Regions from separate parts of the Pseudoalteromonas sp. AOP7-A1-14 genome, predicted to be linked through region 1. Evidence: predicted binding sites of a transcription regulator. Region 1 holds the regulator's gene; the other holds the start of a gene.
What was found. Region 1 encodes sigma-54, which starts transcription at its own class of promoters, with help from an activator protein. Its sites were predicted from a motif close to GTTGGCACGNNNNTNGNNT; they were not measured.
Positions count from the first base shown of each region.

Region 2: ACT3RM_RS08435 (EF-hand domain-containing protein) is a predicted target of sigma-54. The motif match lies at 3,380-3,398, and genes of this name have one in related genera.

Region 1 is NZ_JBQSVO010000011.1:20,205-28,075, forward strand. Features, by position in the region: gene ACT3RM_RS03535 (calcium/sodium antiporter) at 1-702, shown strand, start outside; gene ACT3RM_RS03540 (KpsF/GutQ family sugar-phosphate isomerase) at 729-1,700, shown strand; gene kdsC (3-deoxy-manno-octulosonate-8-phosphatase KdsC) at 1,700-2,251, shown strand; gene lptC (LPS export ABC transporter periplasmic protein LptC) at 2,248-2,802, shown strand; gene lptA (lipopolysaccharide transport periplasmic protein LptA) at 2,792-3,316, shown strand; gene lptB (LPS export ABC transporter ATP-binding protein) at 3,313-4,038, shown strand; gene ACT3RM_RS03565 (RNA polymerase factor sigma-54) at 4,100-5,593, shown strand; gene hpf (ribosome hibernation promoting factor) at 5,622-5,909, shown strand; gene ACT3RM_RS03575 (PTS sugar transporter subunit IIA) at 5,914-6,363, shown strand; gene rapZ (RNase adapter RapZ) at 6,376-7,221, shown strand; gene ACT3RM_RS03585 (HPr family phosphocarrier protein) at 7,243-7,515, shown strand; gene mgtE (magnesium transporter) at 7,634-7,871, shown strand, end outside.
Region 2 is NZ_JBQSVO010000042.1:7,048-14,918, reverse strand. Features, by position in the region: gene trkA (Trk system potassium transporter TrkA) at 1-35, shown strand, start outside; gene ACT3RM_RS08450 (TonB-dependent siderophore receptor) at 230-2,380, shown strand; gene ACT3RM_RS08445 (EF-hand domain-containing protein) at 2,447-2,662, opposite strand; gene ACT3RM_RS08440 (calmodulin) at 2,736-2,948, opposite strand; gene ACT3RM_RS08435 (EF-hand domain-containing protein) at 3,089-3,301, opposite strand; gene ACT3RM_RS08430 (calmodulin) at 4,819-5,031, opposite strand; gene ACT3RM_RS08425 (calmodulin) at 5,161-5,379, opposite strand; gene ACT3RM_RS08420 (TrkH family potassium uptake protein) at 5,914-7,365, opposite strand; gene ACT3RM_RS08415 (YigZ family protein) at 7,417-7,871, opposite strand, start outside.

The DNA.
Region 1 (7,871 bases):
CCCTTATCAGTTTCTTCATCAACATTAAAACGTGAAATGCCATTAGTATTACTGATTTCAGTGGCTACTTGGTACGTATTTTCAGATAACTACTTTTCATTCACTGAAGGTATTGCGCTACTGGTTGCGTTTATCGTATTTATTGCTGGCCTTATTACTATATCAATTAAAGCCAAAAAACAAACTCAAGCTGATGACCCATTTGTCAGCGAGGCCTGCGAAGACGTGCCTAATAATGTACCAACTAAGTCAGCCGTATTTTGGTTAGCAGTGGGTATAATATTACTCCCTATTAGCTCGCACTTTTTAGTCGGCTCTGCGGTCGATATTGCAAAATATTTTGGCTTAAGCGATTTAGTTATTGGTTTAACCATCATTGCCATTGGCACCAGCTTACCCGAACTTGCTGCTAGCGTTGCTGGGGTATTAAAAAAAGAGGACGATTTAGCTCTAGGTAATATTGTCGGCTCTAATATTTTTAATATTCTAGCTGTTTTACCATTGGCAGGTATTATTAATCCGTCAATTATCGACCCATCAGCAGCCAACCGAGATGTACTGATAATGATAGGCGCAACAATTGCACTTATCGTCATGTCCTTGAGTTTTAGAGGCACACACCGCATTAATAGAGTAGAAGGCGGTTTATTACTAGTCGCATTTATTGCCTATCAAGGCTATATTTTCAGCCAAGTTGGCTAACAGCCATTCATCATACGAGTAGCACAATGACGCAGCTAAATTTTATAGAGCAAGGTAAGCGAGTACTTGAAATAGAACGCCAAGCGCTTGTAGATATAAGCCAATATTTGAATGATAACTTCAATCAGGCTTGCCAGTTAATGTATCAATGTGATGGCCGCGTTATTGTAATTGGCATGGGTAAATCTGGTCATATTGGCAATAAAATTGCTGCAACACTCGCCAGTACCGGGACCCCAGCTTTTTTTGTTCATCCTGGTGAAGCCAGTCATGGCGATTTAGGCATGATCACCCCAAATGATGTTGTTATGCTCATTTCAAATTCAGGTGAAACCAGCGAAGTACTTAATATTATACCGGTACTAAAACGTATTGGCGCAAAAGTAATAAGCATGACAGGAAACCCGCAGTCAACTATGGCTACCCTCGCTAATGCACATGTGTGCATTAAAGTCACTGAGGAAGCCTGTCCACTGGGGTTAGCCCCAACTGCCAGCACCACCGCCACACTTGCCATGGGCGATGCCATGGCAGTTGCACTGCTTGAAGCTCGTGGTTTTACCGCTGATGATTTTGCACTTTCACACCCTGGCGGAAGCCTAGGTAAGCGCTTACTACTGTGCTTAAACGATGTGATGCATGCCAATGAGCTAGTGCCTATTATCACTGATAAGCAAACCATTAAAGACGCATTAATTGAAATGTCGGCAAAAGGCCTTGGCATGACAGCCATTGTCGATAACCAAGGCTTATTAGCAGGGTTATTTACTGATGGTGATTTACGCCGTATTTTAGAGCAACGTATTGATATTCATGGCACCCCAATCATTGAAGTAATGACCCGTTCGTGTACAACCGCCAAAGCACAATTGCTAGCTGCTGAAGCACTAAATATAATGGAACGTCAACGCATCAACGGTTTAATTGTGGTTGATGATAACAACCGCCCTATTGGCGCGTTAAACATGCAAGATTTACTTAAAGCTGGAGTTTTATAATGCAATTTTCTGATTTATACCAGCCTCTAAGCCACGACGTAGAGCAACGCGCAAAAAAAATCAAAATGCTGATTTGTGATATTGATGGCGTATTTTCAGATGGTCGCATCTATTTAGGTAACCAAGGCGAAGAGTTAAAAGCATTTAACACCAAAGATGGTTTTGGCATTAAAGCGCTTATTAATAGTGGCTTTGAAGTTGCGGTGATCACCGGGCGTCATTCACAGATAGTTCAGCAGCGCATGACTAGCCTAACCGTACAACATATTTACCAAGGCCAAGAGGATAAGTTACTAAGCTATCAAGAGCTTAAAAATAAATTAAAGCTCAACGATGACCAAATCGCTTATATCGGCGACGATGGCCCTGACTTGCCTGTAATGGAACAAGTTGGCTTTGCGGTAGCGGTAAATGATGCGCACCCACTTATAAAGCGCCTTGCTCATTATACAACTATGCTACCGGGTGGGTTTGGTGCAGTGCGTGAATTAACCGACTTACTGATGTTAGTTAATAATAAACAGTTAACAAACACAGGCACAAGCTCATGAATAGCGCGCGTATAATTCTATCTATTTTATTTGTAGCGACTATGGTTTGGTTATGGTATCCGTACTTTAATCAACCTCTAGACAATCAAAATAAACAAGAAAAAATCATCGCTAAGCCTGATTATGTAGCAGTTGCCCTTAAGCAAACAGCTTATGATGAACAAGGCAAAATAAGCCATAAAGTCACAGCGACAAAAATGGAGCTTTACCGAAAGCTTGGCTTTACTTACTTTGAACAGCCTATATTTACAATATATAACGAACAACAGACTTGGCGAATAAACGCTAAAGAAGCCACGTTATACGAAAACAACACCCTTATTTTAGACGGTGATGTTGTGGCTAAAAATTTAACTAGTAATGCTATGATTGAAAATATTAACGCCGACAACATTGAAGTAAATATCGAAGCACAAACCATGCGTTCAGCGCAGCCGGTAGAATTAATCGGTCCGAATTTAAAGATCACTGGCCGCGGCCTCGAAGCCGATTTAAAAGCCGAAGTGATAGAACTTATCAACCATACGCGAACCATATATTATGACCAATAAACTAACTAAAATACTATTACCAAGCCTATTCATCGCTTTTTCAACAATCGCAGCCACGCCGCCTGCAGATCAAGTATCAATTAGTGCCGATAAGCAGCAAGCACAACTTAAAGAAAATGTGGGGATTTTTGAAAAAAATGTCGAAGTAATTCATGGTAATCGTCATATTACAGCCGATCGCCTTGAGGTTCATAAACGCGGCGATTTAGGCGAAAATAAACAATTGTTAATCGCAACAGGCAAGCCTGCCTACTTTGAAGAAAAGCAAACCGATGGCACTGTAATGAGCGCCAGCGCCAATGAAGTACGTTACGACGTAGCAAAACGCTTTTTGACCCTAGTTGGTGATGCTAAAGTGACTCAGGCAGGACAAGAAATTAATGCTAAAAGCATCACCTACGATATGCAGCAACAGCTTATTAGCGCCGAAAAAGATGAAAACTCTGACGACCGAGTACACACCATTTTAGTGCCTATAAACAGCAAAAAAGATAACGAAAAAGGCCAACCATGAGCACTTTAAAAGCAGAATTTTTAGCAAAAAGCTATAAAGGCCGCGAAGTCGTAAAAAATGTCGGTCTTGAAGTCAGTGCAGGTAGTATTGTTGGCTTACTTGGCCCAAATGGTGCGGGTAAAACCACCACTTTTTATATGATTGTTGGTTTAGTTCCAAGTGATAAAGGGCGTATTACTATTGATGAGCAAGACATAACGCTACTACCAATGCACAGCCGCGCACGCTTAGGAATTGGCTATTTACCACAAGAATCATCAATTTTTCGTAAACTCACCGTTTACCAAAATTTAATGGCAATTTTAGAAACTCGTAAAGAACTAAAAAAGACTGAACGCGAAGAGGTACTAAATGAATTACTTGACGAACTAAGTATTCAACACATTCGTGATAGCCAAGGCATGGCATTGTCTGGTGGTGAACGCCGCCGGGTAGAAATAGCTCGCGCATTAGCAGCCAATCCTAAATTTATTCTTTTAGATGAGCCTTTTGCTGGTGTTGACCCTATTTCAGTGTTAGATATAAAGAAGATTATTGAACACCTTAAAAACCGAGGTATAGGCGTACTTATTACTGATCACAATGTACGAGAAACCCTTGATGTTTGTGAAAAAGCCTACATTGTTTCTCATGGGGAGCTAATTGCATCTGGCACTCCTGAAAACGTATTAAATAATAAAACAGTGCGCGATGTTTACCTAGGTGAACAGTTTAGACTCTAAATCGACTAGCATCTGCTAGTATTAATTATGACAACATTTTAAAAAGGATTGTTAGAGATACATGAGGCAATCATTACAGCTGCGCATGGGCCAGCAACTTACAATGACACCACAGCTGCAACAAGCGATACGCCTGCTGCAACTTAGTACATTGGATCTCCAGCAAGAAATACAAGAAGCGTTAGATAGCAACCCATTACTTGAGGTTGAAGAACAAAATTTTAGTGACGAAGATGCTGGTAAAAATGAACAAAAGCAAGATACAGATGATGTCACGGTTAGCGCTTCGCCAGACGAAACCTCAAGCGAATACGAACAAGAAAGCTCAGAAGCATTAACTAAAGAAACCGTGAGTGACGAAATGGCAATGGACGTTACGTGGGATGAGTACATGAGTGCAGCCCCTAATACGTCATCAGGGCCAATGCCTGAAGATGAATCTATTTATCAAGGTGCATCAACAGAAACACTGCACGAATATTTAATGTGGCAACTACAGTTAACGCCATTTAGTCCCACTGATGAGGCGATCGCTTTAGCTATTGTTGAAGGCATCGATGAATCAGGTATTTTAACCGTTAGTTGTGAAGACTTATTAGAAAGCTTGAATCAAGGCGGCGAAGAAGAAATAGAACTTGATGAAATACAAGCTGTGTTAAAGAGAATTCAACTTTTTGACCCAATCGGCATCGGCGCACGCAGCTTACCTGAATGCCTATGTATTCAACTAAATCAATTTGATCCCGCAACCCCTTGGATTAGCGAGACAAAAAAGGTTCTAACTGATCATATCGATTTATTAGCCAGTCGTGATTACCGTACTTTAATGAAAAAGACTAAGCTTAAAGAAGACGAGCTTAAAGAGGTTATGACGCTCATTCACAGTCTCAATCCCAAGCCGGCTGATACCATTGTGCGTGAAGAATCTGAGTACGTTATTCCTGATGTGTCAGTGAAGAAAATAAAAGGCCGCTGGATAGTTGAGCTTAACCCCGACAGCATGCCAAAAATTCGTGTAAACAGCCAGTATGCGGCAATGTCTCGCTCTGTTAAATCAAGCAGTGACAGCCAGTTCATTCGCTCTCATCTGCAAGAAGCCAAATGGTTTATTAAAAGCTTAGAAAGCCGTAACGATACTTTATTAAAAGTAACTAACTGCATTGTGCAGCAACAACAAGGTTTTTTTGAACATGGACCCGAAGCTATGCGCCCAATGGTTTTAAATGATGTAGCTGAAATGGTGGAAATGCATGAGTCAACAATTTCGCGAGTAACTACGCAAAAATATATGCATACTCCACGCGGTATTTTTGAGTTGAAATACTTTTTTTCAAGTCATGTAAGCACCGAAAATGGGGGGGAATGCTCATCAACAGCTATTCGTGCTCTGATCAAAAAGCTAGTCAGCGCAGAAAACTCAGCGAAACCGTTGAGTGATAGCAAAATAGCAGATATATTGGCAGAGCAAGGAATAAAAGTGGCTAGACGCACCATTGCAAAATACCGCGAGTCGCTTGCTATTCCACCATCGAACCAAAGAAAAAGTTTGATTTAAGGCGTTAACACACAGAAGGAAAATGCTTATGCAATTAAATTTAACGGGTCGCCATGTAGATATTACTGATTCATTAAGAGACTATGTAAATAGTAAATTTGCGAAGCTAGAAAGGCACTTTGATCATATAAACAATGTGCATGTCATTCTTGATGTAGTAAAACTAAAGCAAAAAGCAGAAGCCACTTTACATGTCAGTGGCGCGGAGTTGTTCGCTTCGACACAGCACCAAGACATGTACGCCGCGATTGACGGACTTATAAATAAACTAGACCGCCAAGTAATCAAACACAAAGAGAAGATTGCTCGACATTAATCCTATGAAATTAAGCTCACTTACTTGTCAGGACTGCAGTAAAGCTGCGGTCCTTTTTAATAGCAAAAAACGCATTATTGAATTCATAAGCCAGCTAGCCCACGAGCAGTTACCGCATTTAGTCCAGCAAGATATACTTAATGCGCTGTTGACTCGCGAAAAGTTGGGGAGTACAGGTATAGGTAAAGGTATTGCTATTCCTCATGGCCGAATGAATGGTATTGATAGTCCTTTAGCGCTTGTGCTAGTGAGTAAATCACCCATTAATTTTGATGCTATCGATAATCGCCCTGTTGATATATTTGTCGCACTCATCGTCCCTGACGGTGATAGTGAGCTGCACTTAAAGACGCTAGCCGCCATTGCTGATAAACTAAACAATAAAGAGTTTTGCAAACAATTACGTAGCGCAAAAACGGACCAAGATTTATTTAATGTAATTGATGCACAATAAAGGAGACTAGTAATGGAGTTAATTATCGTCAGCGGCCGCTCAGGCTCAGGGAAGTCCGTTGCGCTACGAGTATTAGAAGACTTAGGCTATTACTGCGTAGATAATATTCCAGTTAACCTATTACCGTCTCTAGTACGAAGTGTATCAGACAATTACGACAAAATAGCTGTTAGCATCGACGTTAGAAACCTGCCTAAAGAACAAAAAGAATTTAACGATATACTCGAATACCTACCTGGATTTGCAAAACCAACTTTATTTTATTTAGACAGCGACGAGCAAACACTGATAAAACGTTTTTCTGAGACTCGTCGCCTGCATCCATTATCGATTGACTCTTTACCGCTTGATTTAGCGATAAAACAAGAAAAAATATTGCTGGATGTACTGATCACTCATGCTGATTTTATTATTGATACCACCGATTTAAGTGTCCACCAGCTGGCTGAATCAATTCGTGAAAAAATTCTCGGCAAAAAAGACAAAAAATTAATCATAACTTTTGAATCATTTGGCTTTAAACATGGAATTCCTAAACAAGCTGATTACGTATTTGACGCACGATTTTTACCAAACCCACATTGGGAACTTGAGTTAAAGCCACTGACAGGACTTGATCAACCAGTAAAGGATTATTTAGCAAGTCACAGTATAGTGCAAAAGTTCACCTGGCAAATTCAAACCTTTGTACAAACATGGCTGCCTCATTTAGAGCGTAATAATCGTAGCTATTTAACTATTGCTATTGGTTGCACAGGTGGCCAGCATCGTTCAGTCTATTTAGCGCAAACCATTGGTGAAAGTTTTGCAATGTCTCACTCAAATGTGAAAATTCGCCACCGTGAACAAGAAATATAAATACCAAGGTAGCCACAATTAATGTATGCAGAAGATACTTTTTTAATTAAAAACAAGTTAGGCCTACATGCTCGTGCTGCTAGCGTTCTTGCACAATTAGCAGTGCAATTTGATGCCACCATAACGCTATTTCAAGATGAAAAACAAGCGGCTGGCGACAGTGTCTTAGCACTGATGCTGTTAGAAAGCAGTAAAGGCAAAGAAGTAAAAGTTATTTGTAAAGGCCCTGATGCAAAATCCGCGCTTGCAGCCATCGGACAGTTAATAGCAGAGCGTTTTAACGAGCAAGAATAAGCTTGCGCTTGGTGTCTGTCTTTAAATTGCGGTAAACTAAATACAGTTTTTAGCCAAAACATTGTTAATTATCTGAATTTTTCTATCTTCGTAATAGTTTATTTTTATAAGGACGCCAATGCCCGATACTTTTGAACAGGATTATCCACTACAACAACTAAAACAGGTGACTCAGTCACTCAATAGTGGGCAGTTTGTTCAAGTCAGGCGTATGTTAGCAAAAACGGCCCCGTGCGATACCGCGCTATTACTAGAGTCATCTCCGCATAAAATCCGTAGTTTACTATGGCAACTGGTCGACCCTGATGTGCAAGGTGATGTACTCGAAGAGCTTTCTGAAGATGTGCGCTTGGGTA
Region 2 (7,871 bases), on a different contig from region 1:
AAAAACTATTCCAAGTAAGCGCTATATTTTTATAAGCCACCCTCATATAGTCTTTTACGCTACTGTGTATAAATAAACACAGTAGACCACCCATTAATGCAATTGAAAATCACTCTCAAAAACATTTACTTTAATTATCAAATCTATTAGTCTCCCGGTGCTTGAAAATAAAACACGCTTTATGTGGATAATTACTTCTATATTTTTAATACAAAATGGACTTCTTCAGATGACACTCCCAACCTTAAATAAACCGCTCAGCCTTACTTATTGCAGCGTAATTAGTGTACTCCTTTCAACCTTCTCACTTAATACAATAGCCGAAACTAAAGAAGATATTGAAAAGCTAACTATCGTTGGCGAGGAGCATAATGATTATAAAGTAAGTTCAATGAGCTCGGCTACAGGCCTTGATTTATCTCACTTACAAACTCCGCAATCAGCTATCGCTGTTACCAGCGAGTTTATGAACGATCAGCACCTAACCAGCGCTATTGAAGCGATAACGGGTGTGACGGGTATAAATGCAAGAGAGGCCGACAACGGTAAGTTTTCAATTTCCGCTCGTGGAATAAGCGTAACAAGCATTCTGTACGATGGTATTGCAACAACCTACGACACTCGCTTTAATTACGGTGATAATTTAACCGACACCGCAATTTATGAGCGTATTGAAATAGTCCGTGGCGCCACGGGTTTAATGTTGGGAGCAGGTAACCCCTCTGCCGCTATTAATTTAATACGCAAACGCCCTACTGCGCACAACCAAGTAAATCTTTCTGCATCAGTTGGCTCTTGGCAAAACTATCGTGGTGTTGTCGATGTTTCTGGTAGTTTAAATGATACCGAAAGTATTCGCGGTCGTGCTGTTGTCGCTTACCAAGATCAGGAGTCATACCAAAATCGTTTCTCGCAAAGCAGCACGACTTTATACGGTATTATCGAAGCGGATTTAACTGACAGCACCTTGCTTACTGTATCAATTGATAACCAAGCCACTAAGCCAAAAGGCACTATGTCCGGTGGACTACCTATTTTTTATGCAGATGGCACTCGCACCCATTATGATCGGGAAGCTTCTACAGCGCCTAATTGGTCATCGTCACAAACCAACGCACTAAATAGTTTTATTAGTATTGAGCACAACTTCAATTCCAACTGGCAACTTAGCGCCAGTTATATCTATGGCAATAATGACTTAGATTACGATGTGTTTTGGGCAACAGGTAATCCAGACTCACAAACCAACATTGGTATGGTGCCTGGTTCGTTAAATTATATTGATGCCAATAGAATACAACGTACCTACGAAGTTGAACTTAGCGGCAGATTTAATTGGTTAGGACAAAGTCACCAATTAATGTTTGGCTATAATAACCAAGAGCAAGACTTTTCGACGCCTTATTATCCAGGACAAGAAGAGTCAATGATCATTGGCGACTTTACAGCTGCCGATTACAACTACCCAAAACCAACTTGGCAATCCACACCGGCCTATGGCTCATACGGTACTACCGAACAAGATGCTCTATATTTTTCCTCACAGCTTAATATAACTAATTCGTTATCAGTTATTTTAGGCAGCCGACTAAATCAATGGCAAACTGACCAAGATAACTTTGGCAGTAAGCACAACTATGAACTAGATAACGAGCTTACCAATTACCTCGGCACCACTTACGCTTTAACAGATAACTGGGCGCTCTATGCTAACTATACCGATATATTCACACCTCAAAGTCAAATTGACCAAGATGGTAATTATCTCGATCCTATTCTAGGTAAAAACTATGAAATTGGCATCAAAGCATCACTGCTAAACGAACGCTTAGATGTTTCTTTGTCTGGTTTTGAAATTCATCAAGATAATCTCGGCCAATATACCGGCGAGACTATTCCCGAGACTTTGCAGGCTATTTATCAACCTATTGATGGCACTGTAACCGAAGGTTATGAATTAGAGCTCAATGGTACATTTAACGACAATTGGAATGGTTATTTTGGCTATACCCGCAGCGAAGGGGAAACGCCTGAGGGCGAGCTTTTAAATACCACCAATCCGAAAGATCAATTTAAGCTATTTACAACCTATAAACTCACTAATAGTTTAGAAGGACTAAAGCTAGGTGCTGGTTATCGCTGGCAAAGCCGCAGTTTTGATGAGGTTACAAACCCAGTACAGGGAAAGGTTGAAGTAGAACAAGCAAGCTATGGCATTGCCAGCTTTATGGCAAGCTATCAAATAAACTCACAAATAGCGGTTAGCTTTAATGTTGATAACCTATTTGATAAAACCTATTACAGCCAAATTGGTTTTTACAATCAATACCGTTATGGCAGCCCACGTAAGTTTACATTGCAACTAGACTACAATTTATAAAAACAAAAAAAAGCAGCTTAATTAAGCTGCTTTTTCGTTTGTAGTGTCGTATGAGTTATTTACGAATTACTGAACTTTTGAAAACTCTTCTTTAGATAACTCACCATTTTTGTCAGTATCTAAATCAGCAAATATTTTAACAAGTTGCGTATTTACTGACGCTTCTTCTTGCGTGATAGCACCATCGCCATCAGTATCAAAAGAATCAAAGCTTACGCCAGCGGCAAAAGCTGAAGATGATGCAAGTGCGATTAGTGCTAGAGCTGTGTTAATACGTTTCATAATAAGTATCCTATTTAAATTTTAACAATATTTAATTAAAGAAATCTTTTTCAGAGATCCCAGTGAGAGAAAACTAGACTTTTGAAAACTCTTCTTTCGATAGCTCACCACTTTGGTCTGTATCAAGGTCAGCAAAGTTATTCATAAGTTCTGCATCTACTGCCGCTTCGCTTTGGCTAATTACGCCGTTTCCGTCTACATCAAGTGTGTCGAAATCAGTTGCAGCAAACGCTGCAGATGAACAAGCAACAGCGATTAGTGCTAACGCTTTATTTAATCTATTCATAAAATTACCCCCTCAATGTACTATCAAAAGAATTAGCTTATTTAACTAATAAAGTAGTTTTAACTTCCTTGTTATCCTCTTTCGTAAACTCCCTTGTCTACTTAGGTTGTCTTTGGCAACTCAGGATGGGTAACTTTTAATTAAGCTTCTGAAAATTCTTCTTTTGATAACTCACCATTTTGGTCAGTATCAAGCTCTGTAAACATGCTCATTAGCTCTGCATCTATTGATGCTTCACTTTGGCTAATTGATCCACTACCATCAACATCAAGTGTGTCGAAATCAGTTGCAGCAAACGCTGCAGATGAAGAAGCTAGGGCGATAAGTGCAAACGTTTTGTTTAATGTGTTCATAATCTATTCCTTCAAATTGTATGTTTGTAATTAAGTTCTTAATGGTTAATTACTTTTTCATTAAGTTCGAACTAACTATTACAACTTCGATGCCAACATTTAAAAATTAAACAATTTCAACATGTTAAATGGTTATTTTGAATGAACAAAGATTTTAAAACGGATTTACTGTTTCTTTTTAGCAACACGATTGCTAGGGATAAATTAAAAGATATAAATATCAAGTTGTTATGTTTTTTATAAATAACACAAAAATGATTTCTTGCAGGCGGCTATGTGCTTTTAAAGGGTGTGCTCGGCTTAACTTAAAATGCTTAATAAAAATAGTTATGATAAATTCAATTACTTTTTTATGCATAACACAATGATTTATATATAGTAATTTTTAATTTGGTGAATATTAGTAAATTATTTTTTTAAATTAGAAAAAGAAACCACTATTTGTTGCCAGTAAGCGAAACCCACCGCTTACCTGCACTAAAAAACTCTCAATTTTACACTTCAATGATCACCTTCGTTTTACGAATTAGTAATGAAACACAGTTCATGTGACTGGTGGTGCATTTCTTCAGCCTTATAAAGTAGTAGGTTTAGTCTGTAAAAATATAATCACAGGCCGAAGTGTTACTTGCGTCATAACAATTTTACAATAGGTCTCTTTTTTCATCACGCGAAAGCATTATCGATAACCCCATCAACAACCAGTTATTTTTTACAGCAATGGAGAAAAAGCACAACATATGGCAACTCGACAGTGATGCAATAAAAGCCTCTTCTAGATCGAATTTTTCTCAGTGGTACTCTATCTGGAGGAGAAGATGCATCAACACTTACTGCATATTCAGATATAAGCACCTCCTATTATAAATATTAAATCACTAACGAAAATATACTTAACCATGTTAGCTGCATTCCATAGACAAGGCGTTGATACAACCCGGTATTCTTGTCGCTTAAAAGCTCTTGCCAGAAAAATTACTAAATAGCCGCTGAGACCGACACTCAAGATTAATAAAACGCTAAAGCAATGCTGGCATAGTCATTCATAGGGACATAAACATTCATAGGGACATAAAACAAAGATAACAACATGATAGCCCTGTCCCTAGCGTGATTTTGACAACTCAAGGTAGGTATTTTTTGGGGCTCGGCACCCAAATAAAAAAGTAAACCTAAGGGGTCGTTATTAATAAGTGGGGGTAATTTTTCTATAGGAAAAATTTTGCGTCTAGTTCGCTACAGTATTGTTTTTTATGATTATAATTTGGGTAATATTGAGCGGCTGTATAAATGCCTAAAAATCCAAATACTGACTATAAGTGCAGCGTAGAACTTATTAGCTCAAAAATAATTTACTTCCATGCGCCAGTTAAGAACATGATAGATAACAAACCAAATAAATTTAACAATAACAGTGAGGTGGGTGAATAGTTGCTTTATACAAACGCAAAAAAGCAGCCAATTGGCTGCTTTGTTCGTATAGGGAGAAATCCTTTTCGGGTATTCCAATAATGAAATTAAGCTTTAGCAAACTCGTCTTGAGACAGCTCACCATTTTGATCGGTATCAAGCTCTGCAAACTTAGCTGAAAGCGCTGCATCAACCGCCGCTTCTTGCTGGCTAATGGTGCCGCTACCGTCAACATCAAGGGTGTCGAAGTCGGTACCCGCGAATACCGCTGAAGATGAAGCTAGGGCGATTAATGCTAATGTTTTATTTAATGTATTCATAATATAATCCTTCAATGTACTATCAAAAAAATCGCTTAAACTAGGTTTAACACAGTCCTTGTTATCCTCTTTCAGTAATTCCTTATCCACTTAGGTTGTCTTTGGCAACACAGGATAAACACGTTAGCTTTACGCTTTTGAATACTCTTCTTTTGATAACTCACCGTTCTGGTCAGTATCTCGTTCTGCAAACCTATTCATAAGCTCAGCATCTTCCGACGCTTCGACTTGACTAATAGCTCCACTTTTATCTACATCAAGCGTATCAAAGTCTAGCGCCTCAAAAGCAAATGCCGCAGATGAAGAAGTTAATGCAATAAGTACTATCCCTTTGCTAAGTATGTTCATAGTAATATTCCTTCAAATTATATGTGAGTGATTAAACTCTTAATGGTCAATCACTTCTTCATTAAGTTCGAACTAACTATTACAACTTCAGTGCCAAAACTTTAAAATCACTATATTTCAATGAGTTATATTATAAGCATATCAGTTTATACTTTTTTTGAAGTGTTTTTTGTTGCCAATTAGCAACAGTAATTAAGAGGAAATACATCATTACCAATATAATCAATATTGGTTACATTAAATTAAAGTGGCGCCAATTAAACCAAATATAAATTTAGGGTAGATTTAGAAGGGAAATTTAAATTAAAACGCTGCAAAAAAATTATACTGTTAACTTTTTTCTTATTAAAAATAAATTAAGCTTTTGTTTTTAAATAAAAAAATTAATTTTATAATTAATAGCAGGTAATATAAATATGCTGCTGACTTTTCGTTAACTTGTCGCAAACTAGCGAAAACTGTTTACTCAAAAGGCTCTAATACGGTTAAATCAATAAGGTGATTAATGACTAAAATATCGATATGATTTAAGTGCTAGCCTCGCCAAAAGGTCGGTGTAAACAGTACCAGTAAAGTAAAGATTTCGAGCCGACCAAATACCATTGCAATCGTAAGTAACCATTTTGCTGCATCTGAAATAGTACCGTAATGAGCTGCAACATCACCAAGACCAGGACCCAAATTATTTAAACACGCTGCCGTTGCTGAAAACGCAGTAATGTTATCCATTCCGGTGCCCATTAAAGCCAGCATAATAATTACAAAAACCAAGGCGTAAGCAGAGAAAAACCCCCATACCGCCTCAACAACTTTATCCGGTAAAGCTTTACGACCCAACTTAATAGAATAAATAGCGCGCGGGTGCACCAACCTATTAAGCTCTCGAATACCTTGTAAGTACAATAACAATACTCGTACTACTTTCATGCCACCACCGGTTGATCCCGCGCAACCACCAATAAAGCTAGAAAAGACTAATAATATTGGTAAAAACAACGGCCACGCAGAAAAGTTATCGGTAGTAAAGCCCGCGGTAGTGCCCATAGATACGGATTGAAATAGCGCTTGATCTAGCGTTTCATCACCATTGGCATAAATGTTGTTCGACGAAAGTACCGCAAAACACACAACCACTAACGCTAATTGAATAAACAAAAATACTTTAAACTCTGGGTCGCGAATATAAACTTTTAAGTTACGATTAGCGACTGCAGCATAGTGCAAAGAAAAATTAGCCGCCGCAATTAATAAAAAAACCACACTGATAAAGTTGATTACAGGGCTGTTAAAATGCCCCATAGAGGCATCATATGTTGAAAACCCCCCTATCGCGACGGTAGAAAAGGCATGACATATTGCATCAAACCAGTTCATACCTGCCACCCAATATGACAGCGTACAGGCTGTAGTAAGTGACACATAAATATACCAAAGGTGTTTTGCAGTATCGGCAATACGTGGTGTCATTTTAGAATCTTTAACTGGGCCTGGTGTTTCCGCTCGATAGAGCTGCATACCACCTACACCAAGCATAGGTAGTACTGCCACCGCTAATACAATGATCCCCATTCCACCTAACCACTGTAATTGTTGGCGATAAAATAGAAGTGATTTAGGTAAGTATTCAATGCCTGTAAGTACCGTTGCTCCCGTGGTAGTTAGCCCTGAGAACGCTTCAAATACAGAGTCTGCTAAAGATAAATTAGGTTCTTGTAAAAAAATAAGCGGTAGCGATGCGAACGCACCCAGTACCAACCAAAACAACACCACAATTAAAAACCCTTCTCGGGCTTTTAAATCACCATTTTCAGCGCGATTAGGGTAATACGCAATTAAGCCAATAATCACACTAAATATAAATGCCAAAACAAACGGCACACCGCCACCATCTTTGTAGATTAGTGACACAATAGCAGGTGGAACCATTGTGATACTAAACAACATCACTAACTGGCCAAGAATTTTTATTATGGTACGAAATTGCATTCAGCTATCGCTTTTTTATTAGAATGTCGTTATTAACTAATGGCTATTGTCTTACTGTTTAACACTTAACTCAACTGCGCCATGACTCAAATCATAAATATCTTTGATCGCTTGCTTCGCTTGGCGGCTATCTATAGTAATAACCCATTCAATATTAGCAGTAAATTGCTTTTCTATATTAAGTACGTGATACTGAGTTTTTAATAATTGCTCAATTGCCCCTTGGCTGCTGTAGTCACTGCTGCCAACAAGCTCAACACTAGGTACTTTAATAATAGTAGTTAAATGTGTAAGCGCATTATTGAGCGAGCCACCATAAGCACGTACTAAACCACCGGTGCCTAACTTTATACCACCAAAGTAACGAGTTACCACTGCGGTTACTTCACCTAATCCCGAGCCCACTAGTACATTTAGCATGGGTTTACCTGCCGTGCCATTCGGTTCACCATCGTCTGAGAACCCATAGACATGGCTTCCTCCTGGGTTTCCTGCAACATGCGCCC